Regions from separate parts of the Streptomyces sp. NPDC006691 genome, predicted to be linked through region 2. Evidence: riboswitches for the same ligand, from Rfam matches in the RefSeq annotation. Region 2 holds a riboswitch; the other holds the start of a gene.

Region 1 (5,732 bases), on a different contig from region 2:
TCGAGGAAGGTCACCGCGGTGCGGACGGCCTGGTCGAGGCGCTCCCAGTCGATGCCGTCGCCGACGACGAACGCGCCCAGGTTCACCGAGCCGAGGTTGCAGACCGCCGTCTCGCCGTCGTCCGTGACCTCCAGGATCTCGGTGCAGAGGTTGGAGGAGTGGACCGTGTGGCCGGGCTCCGCCGTCTGGTTGGCGGTGCGGTTGGAGGCGTCCTTGAAGGTCATCCAGCCGTTGCCGGTCTGCGCGAGGGTGCGCATCATGCGGCCGTACAGGTCCCGGGCCGGCATGGTCTTCCGGGCGAGCCCCGCGGCCTCGGCCTTGCGGTAGGCGGCGTCGAACTCGTCGCCCCACAGGTCGACCAGCTCGGGCACGTCGGCCGGCGAGAACAGCGACCACGTGCCGTCGGCGTCGACGCGGCGCATGAACTCGTCGGGGATCCAGTGCGCGAGGTTCAGGTTGTGCGTGCGGCGCTGGTCCTCGCCGGTGTTGTCGCGCAGCTCAAGGAACTCCTCGATGTCGGAGTGCCAGGTCTCCAGGTAGACCGCGGCCGCGCCCTTGCGCCGGCCGCCCTGGTTGACCGCGGCCACCGAGGCGTCGAGGGTCTTGAGGAACGGGACGATGCCGTTGGAGTGGCCGTTGGTGCCCCGGATCAGCGAACCGCGGCCGCGGATGCGGGAGTACGAGAGGCCGATGCCGCCGGCGTGCTTCGACAGCCGGGCCACCTGGTGGTAGCGGTCATAGATCGAGTCGAGCTCGTCGAGCGGCGAGTCGAGCAGGTAGCAGGACGACATCTGGGGGTGCCGGGTGCCGGAGTTGAAGAGCGTGGGGGACGACGGCAGGTAGTCCAGGCGGCTCATCAGGCCGTACAGGGACGCCACTTCGTCCAGGGCGCGCACCGACTCGTCCTCGGCGAGGCCGGACGCCACGCGCAGCATGAAGTGCTGGGGGGTCTCGACGACCTTGCGGGTGATCGGGTGGCGCAGCAGGTAGCGGGAGTAGAGGGTGCGCAGGCCGAAGTAGCCGAAGCGGTCGTCGGCGCCGTCGGCGAGGGCCGCGTCCACCAGGGCGTTCACACGGTCCGCGTGCGCGCGCACGAACGCGACGGTCCGGTCGGCGATCAGGCCCTCGCGGTGGCCGACCTCGACCGAGTCGGAGAAGGACACCGCGCCCTGGGTGGCGGCCTCTTCGGCGATGGTGATCGTCAGGAGCCGGGCGGCGAGCCGGGAGTACGCCGGGTCCTCGGAGATGAGCCCCGCGGCCGCCTCGGTGGCCAGCTCGCGCAGCTCGCCCTCGTCGGAGCGGGCGTTGCGGCCCCGCAGCGCGGCGGCGGCGACCCGGCCGGGGTCGGTGTCCGCGAGATCGGCGGTGAGCTCCGTCAGGGTCCGCAGCAACGCGGTCCCGGGGGCATCCGCGAGCTCTTCGGTGATCGCTGAAGCGGGATCCGCTGGGGCGATGGTCACGTGGGGGCACTCCCTCGCTCGGCACGGGGCCTACGGGGGAGGCGTCGGCGCGCGTCGGGGCAGCCCGCAGCGCGTCGTCCGCCGGCCCAACCGCGAGGCCCGGACGTCTGGCATCCGGTTCGGACGACCCGGACGCACCGTCGGCAGGTGCTCGGACTCGACCCGTACAGATACGTACAGGTCATACCGTTGCGGGACAGTTCCGGATTCCCACCGGATTCCCCTGCGGCGACAGCGAGGACGAGCATACATGTGGGGGGTGCTTCATGAAGCACCCCCCACATGTTGTGTCGCCATGCGGAAGGGCCGCCGCACCCTGGTGGATGCGGCGGCCCTTGGCCGTACTGGCTGCGGCCCGGGATCAGTGGGCCGAGCCCGCTGTCGCCGGGGGGAGCTCGACGGCGACGCCCGGGTCGCCGGCATCCGCCGTGTAGTCGGCGGGGGACGTCTCGTCGATGCCGTCGGGGGCCTTCACGGCGCGCAGGACGAAGGTCAGGACCACCGTGACGACGACGTTCATCACGAAGGCCGTCAGGCCGATGTAGCCGATCTCGCCGATGCCGGGGATCTCCTTGGAGGAGCCGCCGAAGTGCTTCTGGGTGGGCGAGGCCACCCCGTACGCGGCGAGCGTGCCGTAGACCATGCCGACCGCCCAGCCGGCGAGCAGCGCCCAGCGGTGGAACCAGCGGGTGAACAAGCCGCCGACCAGGGCCGGGAAGGTCTGCAGGATCCAGATGCCGCCGAGGAGCTGGAAGTTGATCGCGACCGTCTTGTCCATGGTCAGGACGAAGACCAGCGCGCCGACCTTCACCACGAGCGAGACCAGCTTGGAGACCTTGGCCTCCTGCGCGGGCGACGCGTCCGGCTTGAGGAAGTCCTTGTAGATGTTGCGGGTGAAAAGGTTCGCGGCCGCGATCGACATGATCGCCGCCGGGACCAGCGCGCCGATGCCGATCGCCGCGAAGGCGACGCCCGCGAACCAGTCCGGGAACATGTCCTCGAAGAGCTGCGGGATGGCCAGCTGGCCGTTGCTCACCTTGACGCCCGCCGCGATCGCCATGAAGCCGAGCAGCGCGAGCAGCCCCAGCATCAGGGAGTACAGCGGCAGGATCGTGGTGTTGCGGCGGATCACGTTGCGGCTGCGCGAGGACAGCGTCGCCGTGATCGAGTGCGGGTACATGAACAGTGCGAGGGCCGAGCCGAGCGCGAGCGTGGCGTACGTCCACTGGCTCGACGCTCCCGGTGCGAGGGCCCCCGTAGGTTTGCCGCCGGGCGGACCCGCGAACTTGTGCTGCGCGGCGCTGAAGATCGCGTCGAAGCCGCCCAGCTTGATCGGGATGTAGATGATCGCCACCGCGATGACGAGGTAGATCAGGCCGTCCTTCACGAACGCGATCAGTGCGGGGGCGCGCAGGCCCGAGGAGTAGGTGTACGCGGCGAGCACCGCGAACGCGATGAGCAGCGGCAGGTCCTTGACGAACCAGTTGCCGGACTCGCCGCCCACGCCCATGACGTCCAACACGGCCTGGATACCGACCAGTTGGAGCGCGATGTACGGCATCGTCGCGAGGATTCCGGTGATCGCGACCGCGAGCGAGAGACCCTTGGAGCCGAACCGGCCGCGCACGAAGTCCGAGGTGGTGACATAGCCGTGCTTGTGCGACACCGACCACAGGCGCGGCAGGAAGGTGAAGATCAGCGGGTACACGAGGATCGTGTAGGGCACCGCGAAGAACCCGGCCGCGCCCGCCGCGTAGATCGCCGCGGGCACCGCCACGAAGGTGTACGCGGTGTAGAGGTCGCCGCCGAGCAGGAACCAGGTGACCCAGGTGCCGAACGACCGCCCGCCCAGGCCCCATTCGTCCAGGCTCGCCTCGTTCTCGGCCTTGCGCCAGCGGGCGGCCATGAAGCCGATGACCGTGACGGCCAGGAAGAAGAAGATGAAGACGCCGAGTGCGACGCCGTTCACGCCGTCCTTCACTGGGACGCACCCCCCTTGGTGTCGTCGGAGGTGCCGGAGGCGGACGCGGTGCGCGAACGCTGATCGTGCTGCCACAGCTTGTACGCGATCATCGTGAGCGCCGTCGAGATCAGCACCCAGAGCATCTGGTACCAGTAGAAGAACGGGATGCCGCCGAGCGCGGGATCCGTCTTGGCGTACGAACTCACCCACAGCATGGCCACGAAGGGCGCGATCAGGCAGAGCGCGATGACCACGCGCAAGGGCGTGATCACCGGTCTCTTCACTTCCGTCGATTCCGGCATGGGTGGTTCCGTCCCCTCACGATCACCTGCGCGGTGGATCTCTCGGCATTGCGGATCACTTGGCAATGCGCAGGAAATCTAGGGGAGAGACCCGGCCAAGGGAACCCCCGTCCGGAATCCGGACGGGGTGCGAGCGCGTTCGTCCTGACCTGACGGAGTGTCAGAGCCAGCCCTCCTTGGCCGCCCGGACGCCCGCCTCGAAGCGGCTGCGGGCACCCAGGCGGGACATGAGCTCCGAGCTCATCCGGCGTACGGTCCGCAGCGACACCCCGAGCCGCCGGGCGGCGATGTCGTCGGTGCAGCCGATGCCGAGCAGCAGGAGCAACTCCCTTTCCTGGGGCGAGAGATCGTGCTCGTTGCGGCGCGGGGCCTCCCCGAACGGGGTGCCCGACTCCCACAGATGGTCGAACAGGACGACCAGTGCGTTGACCAGTCCCCGGCTGCGCACCTCCAGCGCGCCGGCCCGGGCATCCTCCGGGTCCACCGGGACCAGGGCGGCGCTGCGGTCCACGATCACCATGAGCATCGGGACGATGGGCACCGTACGCGCCTCGCCGCCCAGATCGCAGTACCAGCGCACGTATTCCAGGGTGGGCGCGTCGTTGCGGAAGCTCTCCTGGTAGATGCTGCGGATCCGCACTCCGCGTTCGAGGGCCAACTGGTCCAGGGGCTGGCTCGCGTCCATGGTGTCGGGCAGTTGGGCGCCGCCGGGCAGCAGCGAGAGGCACTCGGCGCGGGCGCTGGAGGCCAGGTCCTCCAGGCGTTCGCGCACCGCGTCCACTCCTTGGATGCGGTCGACCACGTCGTGCCGGAAGGTGCCGCGCTCGCTGAACTTGGCGAGGATCGCGGCCACCGCCTGCTGGGCCACCTCGACCTGGCGTCTGCGCTTGGTCAGTTCGGCCTCGGCCCGCGACAGCAGGAACGCGAAGCCGACGTCCGGGTTGAACGGGGCGACCGGCTGCGAGGCGTCGTCCATGAGGACGAGCCGCAGATCGGCGAGCTGGGCGAGGGCCGACCGGACCTCGCTCTCGGACCACCCCAGCTGCCCGGCCAACTCCGGTATGCCATACGTGGGTTGCTCAAGCAGGAGCCGGTAGACGGTTTCGGTGGACTGCTGGATTCCGAGTGCCTCTAGCATGCGGGTTCCCCCAGGTTCGCGTATGCCGTGATGTCACTGCGCGTGGTCCGACGGTTCGGCCAGGGGGATCGTATGGCCGAGCGGCAATCTAGGTCTAGACCAATAAGGTGACGCCGGGATGGCCGGAAGGGCACCGGCGACGGGTTCCGCGGACCGTTCGCCTCCGTGTGGACGTGGCCTTGCGGGCAGCGCCGCGAGGGCCCGGAGCAGCACAGTGCTCAGCAGCACGGCTCCGCCAAGTCCCGTGGCCAGAATGGCCAGTTCCACTTGCGGCCCGAGCCCGATGGCCAAAAGTGACAGGGCCGTCACCGGGCCGAGGCCGGCCCGGACGCGGGGTCCCGCGCCGGACGTCACGGACCGGTCCAGCGCGTCGAGGAACGCCAGGGCACCCGCCACCAGCGGAATCCACCCGGTCACCGCCCCCGTCGCCGCGACCCCGCCGAGCAGCCGGGCGACGGGACCGTACTGCCAGACGAGCACCAGGAGTCCGTTCACCGCGAGCGCCGACACCAGAGCGCACACCACCGCCCGCACGGCCGCCCCGGCGGACCGCAGCCGGGCGGCCACGGCGAAGCCGAGCAGGGCCATGACCGCGAGGGAGAACGGAACCAGGCGGTACACGCCCTGGACCAGGTCGAGTTCGGGCATCCCCGAGCCGCCGATCCGCGTCCCCGTGCCGGCCGGCGCGGACCGTAGGTCCGTCATCGCGCGGCGCCCGGAGCCGGTCATGGGCTCGCCGGACGGGACCACGGCGATCAGCGCGGTTCCCCCGCGGTGCCACGCGGCGGCATCGGGTGCGGCGGCCGTCACGACTCCGGGAACCCGGGCCGCCCTCGACGCCACCCCGGCGGGATCGACACCCGAAGGGA
Region 2 (5,732 bases):
AGCGCGGTCGGCTCCACCCGGGCCGCCTGTGCCTGCATCGCCTGGGCCCGGCCGATCTCCGCGCCCTCGCGCGTCACGAACGAGTTCAGCGACATGTTCTGGCCCTTGAACGGCGCGACCTTGACGCCCCGGCGCACCAGCCAGCGGCAGATCCCGGCCGTGACGACGCTCTTGCCGGCGTCCGATGTCGTGCCCGCGATCAGCAGCCCGCCACCCATGTACGTCCCCTCCTCACAGCGGCCCGCGCCGCCACGGCGCCGGCCAGCGTCAGCCAGCCCACCGTGCGCGAGAGCCGTACCGCCCGCTCGATGTCCGCGACCTCGACGGCCCGGCCCGGCGCGTTCAGGACCGGCCGGTGCTCGACGCGCCCCGCGTACGAGAGCGTGCCGCCGAGCCGTACCCCGAGCGCCCCCGCGAACGCGGCCTCCACCGGGCCCGCGTTGGGGCTCGGGTGCCGGGCGGCGTCGGCCCGCCAGGCCCGTGCCGCGCCCTTGGTGTCCGGGCCCGCAAGGGCCGCGAGGACGGCGGTGAGGCGGGCGCCGGGCCAGCCCATCACGTCGTCCAGGCGTGCCGAGGCCCAGCCGTAGCGGCGGTACCTGGCCGACTTGTGCCCGACCATCGCGTCCAGGGTGTTGACCGCTCGGAAGCCCACGAGCCCGGGCACGCCCGCGAGCGCGCCCCACACCAGGGCGCCGACGACCGCGTCCGAGGTGTTCTCGGCGACCGACTCGACGACCGCACGGGCGATGCCGTCGGCGTCCAGGGACTGCGGGTCGCGCCCGCACAGGTGCGGCAGGCGCTCCCGGGCCACCTCGATGTCGCCCGCGGCCAAGGCGCCGCCGATGGCCCGCGCCTCACGGCCGAGCGAGGTGCCGCCGACCACGGTCCAGGTGGCGGCCGCGGTCAGCGCGACGGATGCGGCGGGGCGGCCGCGTACGGCACGGGAGACGAGGGCGGCGGCAGCAGCGGCGCCGCCCGCGCACACCAGGGTGTGCAGCGCGCCCCGGCCGCGGCCGTCGCGCCACAGGGCGCGTTCGACGGCGGCGGCGGCACGGCCGAAGGCGGCGACCGGATGGCCGCGGCGGGGGTCGCCGAGCAGGAGGTCGCCGATGAGCCCGGCGGTGGCGCCGTAGGCGAAGGTGCGATCGGCCCGCATGGTCAGCGCGCCGGGGCGTCGCGGAAGGGGCCGGAAGATCTCGACGGGCAGGCGCGCATGGCGGTGTGTCCTCACTCAGGGTGTCCGCGCCCTGGTACGACGTGACCGGCGGTGAGAGTTCCTGGCTTCGCGGGGATCGCTCCCCGGTGACAGTGGCGGGACCGCGCCGGATTCGCACCGGCTTCCTCTTCTGCCGCCGTAGCTGGCCGGTGCAGTCCACCACGCTGCGAGAACACCCGTCAACTTGCTGTTGACCTGCGGCGCGTGAGAGTGCCCGGCATCACGCCGGACCGCCCCGCGGCGGGTGCCACGGGGCGGTCCGGGTGGTGCGTGCGGGGCGGGCGGTGGGGCCCGCCGGGGTCAGGCGACGATCAGATAGATCCCGTACGCCACGGCCGCCGCGCAGAGCGCGAAGCAGGCGTAGGCGCCGGTGCGGGCCATCGCCGCGTTGCCGGCGGTGCCGGAGGCCGCGGCCTCCCGCTTGGTGAGGCCGACGATGCCGAGGGTGAACAGACCCACCAGGCCGACGGTCACCGCGAGGCTGACGCCGAAGACGGAGCCGAGAGCTGCCCAGTCGATGTGCATGAGGATTCCTTAGCTGTGCCGGAGCAGCGGGGTCAGACCGTCGCCGGGGTGGGCGGGTCGACGGGGGCCACCGGGGCCGGGGACTGGATCGTGGCCTTGAGGTCGGCGGCCGCCGCGGCGAGGCCGGTGGGCGGCGGGGTGACGGCGGCGATCGCGGTGGTGATGACACCGGCCGGCTCGGCCACGGGAGTCTCGTCGATCGCGTCGGAGGTGACGTTGTGGTGGTCGACCGGCTGGCGGCGCGACAGCTTCCAGATGACGCCGGAGCCGGCGATCAGGAGGATCGCGACGGCCGCGATGCCCCAGGTGCCCTGCTGGGTGAGGAACTCCGCGCCCGCGCCCACCAGACCGGCGGCCGGAAGCGTCAGGATCCAGGCGACGGCCATGCGGGTCGCGGTGGACCAGCGGACCACCCCGCCCTTGCGGCCGAGGCCCGCGCCCATGACGGAGCCGGAGCAGACCTGGGTGGTGGAGAGCGAGAAGCCGATGTGCGAGGAGGCCAGGATGACGGTGGCGGCACCGGTCTGGGCGGCGAAGCCCTGCGGCGGGCGCAGCTCGGTCAGGCCCTTGCCCATGGTGCGGATGATGCGCCAGCCGCCGAGGTAGGTGCCCATCGCGATGGCCAGACCGGCCGAGACGATGACCCACAGCGGGGGGTTCGCGCCCGGGTGCAGCACACCGCCGGTGACCAGGGCGAGGGTGATGATGCCCATCGTCTTCTGGGCGTCGTTGGTGCCGTGGGCGAGCGAGACGAGACCGGCCGAGGCGATCTGGCCGGCCCGGTAGCCCTTGGCGGTGGCCTTCGGGTCGGCGTTCCGGTTGATCCGGTACGTGAGCCTGGTGGCCAGCATCGCGGCGATGCCCGCGACGATCGGGGCGGCGACGGCGGGGAGCAGCACCTTGGTGACGACGGTGGAGCCGTTGACCGAGCCCCAGCCGGCCGACATGACCGCGGCGCCGATGAGGCCGCCGAACAGCGCGTGCGAGGAGCTGGAGGGCAGTCCGAGCAGCCAGGTCAGGAGGTTCCAGAGGATGGCACCCACCAGGGCCGCGAAGATGACCTCGGTTCTGATGCCTTTCTCGTCGATGATCCCGCCGGAGATCGTCTTGGCGACCTCCACTGACAGGAACGCGCCGACCAGGTTGAGCGCGGCGGACATGGCGACCGCCGTCTTGGGCTTCAGGGCGCCGGTCGAGATGGTGGTGGCCATCGCGTTGGCGGTGTCGTGGAAACCGTTCGTGAAATCGAACACGAGAGCTGTCACGACCACAATCGCGAGCAGCAGCGTGATGTGTTCCATTTACCCAGGCAATCGTTCGACGTCAGTGGCGGGACGAACGTAAGTAACCTGAGTGAACGGAAGGTGAACTGGGGCGGGCGCAGCGGTGACTGTGGCCGCTTCTCGCTTCCCGCCGACGGCCGGGGCCCGTTCAGCGCCCGGCCGCGAACCGCTTCAACTGCGCAAAAGTCCCATTGAAGAGATTCTGGTCACCCGGCAGGGGCCCGCTGCCGTTCGCGTGCTGCCAGAGCGTCCAGTACGACCAGCCCGCGGGCAGCGCGCCCGGGCTGGTGGCGTACCGGGCCAGCCACAGGGCATGGGTCGGGCCGAAGGCGCGGCTGCGGCCGGTGCAGTCGTTCCACCAGGCCGCGGTCGTGTAGATCACCGGGCGGCGGCCGGTGCGCAGCCGCACCTCGTCGCTGAACCCGGCGATCCACTCGGTCATCGCGGCCGGGCTCAGGCCGTAGCACCTGGCTGAGCTGCCGTCCTTGGTGTCCTTGACGTCCTTGCCGTACGGGTTGTGCTCCAGGTCCACCGCGGGCGGCAGCGTCCGGCCGTCGCCCGACCAGCCGCCGCCGTTGTTCACGAAGTAGTCGGCCTGGTCGCGCCCGGAGGATTGGCCGGGAACCGCGAAGTGATAGGCGCCCCGGATCAGGCCCGCCTTCCGGGCGCCGTCGTACTGCCCGCCGAAGTAGGGATTGCGGTACGTCGTCCCCTCGGTCGCCTTCACGTAGACGAAGGAGGCGCCGCGGCTCCTGGCGGCCGTCCAGTCGACGCGGCCCTGGTGCGAGGAGACGTCGTGGCCCGCGGGCCTGGTCTCGGCCGCCGCCCCCGGCTGGGCCGCGAGCGCCGTGCAGCCGAGGACGAGCGCGGCCAGGGATCCCGTGAGCGCGACCCGCGACCGGACCCGACGAAGCAGTGGATTGCGGCCGCTGGTCATGCATTCCCCCGAAACCCGGTGTACGGAACAAAACACCCAGAGGCTAGTCCAAGATCACCGTCCGATCCGCCGTGCCGGCACCTCCGGCTGGCAGGATCGCCCGCATGAGCGACGACGAGGCGGCGACGGCCGCGGCTTGGGCCGAACTGATCGACACCGCACGGCGAACAGCCGCGGAGGGACTGGTCGTCGGCACCTCGGGCAATGTGTCGGTACGGGTCGGCGAACTGATCCTGGTCACCCCGACCGGCGTCCCCTACGACCGGCTCGGCCCCGCCGACACGGTCGCCGTCGACCTCGAAGGCCGCCAGGTCCTCGGCACGCTGCGGCCCACGAGCGAGACCCCGATGCACCTCGCCGTGTACCGGAGCACCGACGCCCGGGCCGTCGTCCACACCCACGCCGTGCACGCCACCGCCGTGTCCACCCTGGTCCCCGAACTGCCCCTGGTCCACTACATGGCGGCCGCGCTCGGCGGCCCGGTGCGAGTCGCCCCGTACGCCCTGTACGGCAGCGAGGAACTGGCCGGGAACATGCTGCGCGCCCTGGAGGGCCGCACCGGATGCCTGCTCCAGAACCACGGAACGGTCACCTACGGAACCTCCCTCGCCCAGGCCTACGACCGCACCGCGCAGCTGGAGTGGATGTGCCGCCTGTGGCTCACCGCCGCCGCCGTGCCCGGCCGCACCCCCTCGCTCCTCAGCCCCGGCCAGCTCGACGAGGCGGGCGAGAAGCTGCGCGGCTACGGACAGCCGTAGCGGCCCGGGCCGACGGCCGGGGGCGCCGGAGCCGCGGCCCGCCGCACCGATGGGCCACGCCCACTGGCATCCCCGCCGCCCCGCCATGAGACTGAACGCGTGCGCCCCGCTACGAAGACGGCAGCGGCCGTCACCACACTCCTCGGCGTCGGGGCGGCAGCGGTCGTCGCCGGACGCATCGCCAGCGACGCCGCCCTCAAGGCGGCGCCGGGCAGCCCGTTGCCCACCGACCCCCCGTTGACCGTGCACGCCCTGGCGCCCGGCCGGGTCACCCTGACCCGCTCGCTGGCCGCGCTGCGACCGGGCACCTACGGCCTCGTGGGCGACGGCGTCCACGCCGTGGTCGGCCCCGTCCTCGACGGAGCCCCGCACACCGCGGACACGGTGGTGCGCCGCCTGGAACGGGTCACCCACGGCGCCCTCACGCCGGGGGACCGGCTGCGGCTCACCCCGCAGACGCACCGGGGCACCCCGAACACCGCCCTGGGCATCGAGCACCGGGACGTCGAGATCCCGGCCGAACTCGGGCCGCTGCCCGCCTGGTTGGTGCCCGGCGAGCGCCCCACCTGGGTGATCGCCGTGCACGGGCTCGGCACCACCCGCGAACACCCCCTCAACATCGTGGAGTTCCTGCACGGCCGGCGTCTGCCGGTCCTCATCCCCTCCTACCGCGGCGACGAGGGCGCGCCCCGCTCGCCGGACGGGCTCGGCCACCTCGGCGACTCCGAGTGGCGCGATCTGGACGCCGCGATCCGCTACGCCCTGCGCTCCGGGGCCCAGCGCGTCATCCTGCACGGCTGGTCCACCGGCGCCACCATGGCCCTGCACGCGGCCACGCACTCGGCGCTGCGCGAGCGGATCGCCGGCATCGTCCTCGACTCGCCGGTCCTGGACTGGGAGTTCACGCTCAAGGCCCTAGCCTCGGCCCGCCGCACCCCGGGCCCGCTGCTGCCGCTCGCGGTCCGGGCGGCCCAGGGCCGCACCGGCCTCCACGGCGACCGGCTCCAGGAAGG

What was found. Region 2 has a riboswitch for cobalamin ahead of ACFYNP_RS32890 (cobalamin biosynthesis protein). Riboswitches for the same ligand answer to the same signal wherever they lie in the genome.
Region 1: it holds a riboswitch for cobalamin, as region 2 does, so the genes downstream of both, ACFYNP_RS18830 (ribonucleoside-diphosphate reductase subunit alpha) here and ACFYNP_RS32890 (cobalamin biosynthesis protein) in region 2, are expected to answer to the same signal.

The regions. Positions count from the first base shown of each region.
Region 1 covers NZ_JBIAGW010000007.1:301,455-307,186, forward strand. The annotation lists gene ACFYNP_RS18830 (ribonucleoside-diphosphate reductase subunit alpha) at 1-1,460, opposite strand, end outside; cobalamin riboswitch at 1,585-1,725, opposite strand; gene mctP (monocarboxylate uptake permease MctP) at 1,822-3,441, opposite strand; gene ACFYNP_RS18840 (DUF3311 domain-containing protein) at 3,438-3,725, opposite strand; gene ACFYNP_RS18845 (LuxR C-terminal-related transcriptional regulator) at 3,886-4,863, opposite strand; gene ACFYNP_RS18850 (MMPL family transporter) at 4,897-5,732, opposite strand, start outside.
Region 2 covers NZ_JBIAGW010000022.1:43,738-49,469, forward strand. The annotation lists gene ACFYNP_RS32885 (cobyric acid synthase) at 1-218, opposite strand, end outside; gene ACFYNP_RS32890 (cobalamin biosynthesis protein) at 200-1,156, opposite strand; cobalamin riboswitch at 1,251-1,393, opposite strand; gene ACFYNP_RS32895 (hypothetical protein) at 1,517-1,741, opposite strand; gene ACFYNP_RS32900 (anion permease) at 1,774-3,042, opposite strand; gene ACFYNP_RS32905 (lysozyme) at 3,173-3,961, opposite strand; gene ACFYNP_RS32910 (class II aldolase/adducin family protein) at 4,066-4,719, shown strand; gene ACFYNP_RS32915 (alpha/beta hydrolase) at 4,819-5,732, shown strand, end outside.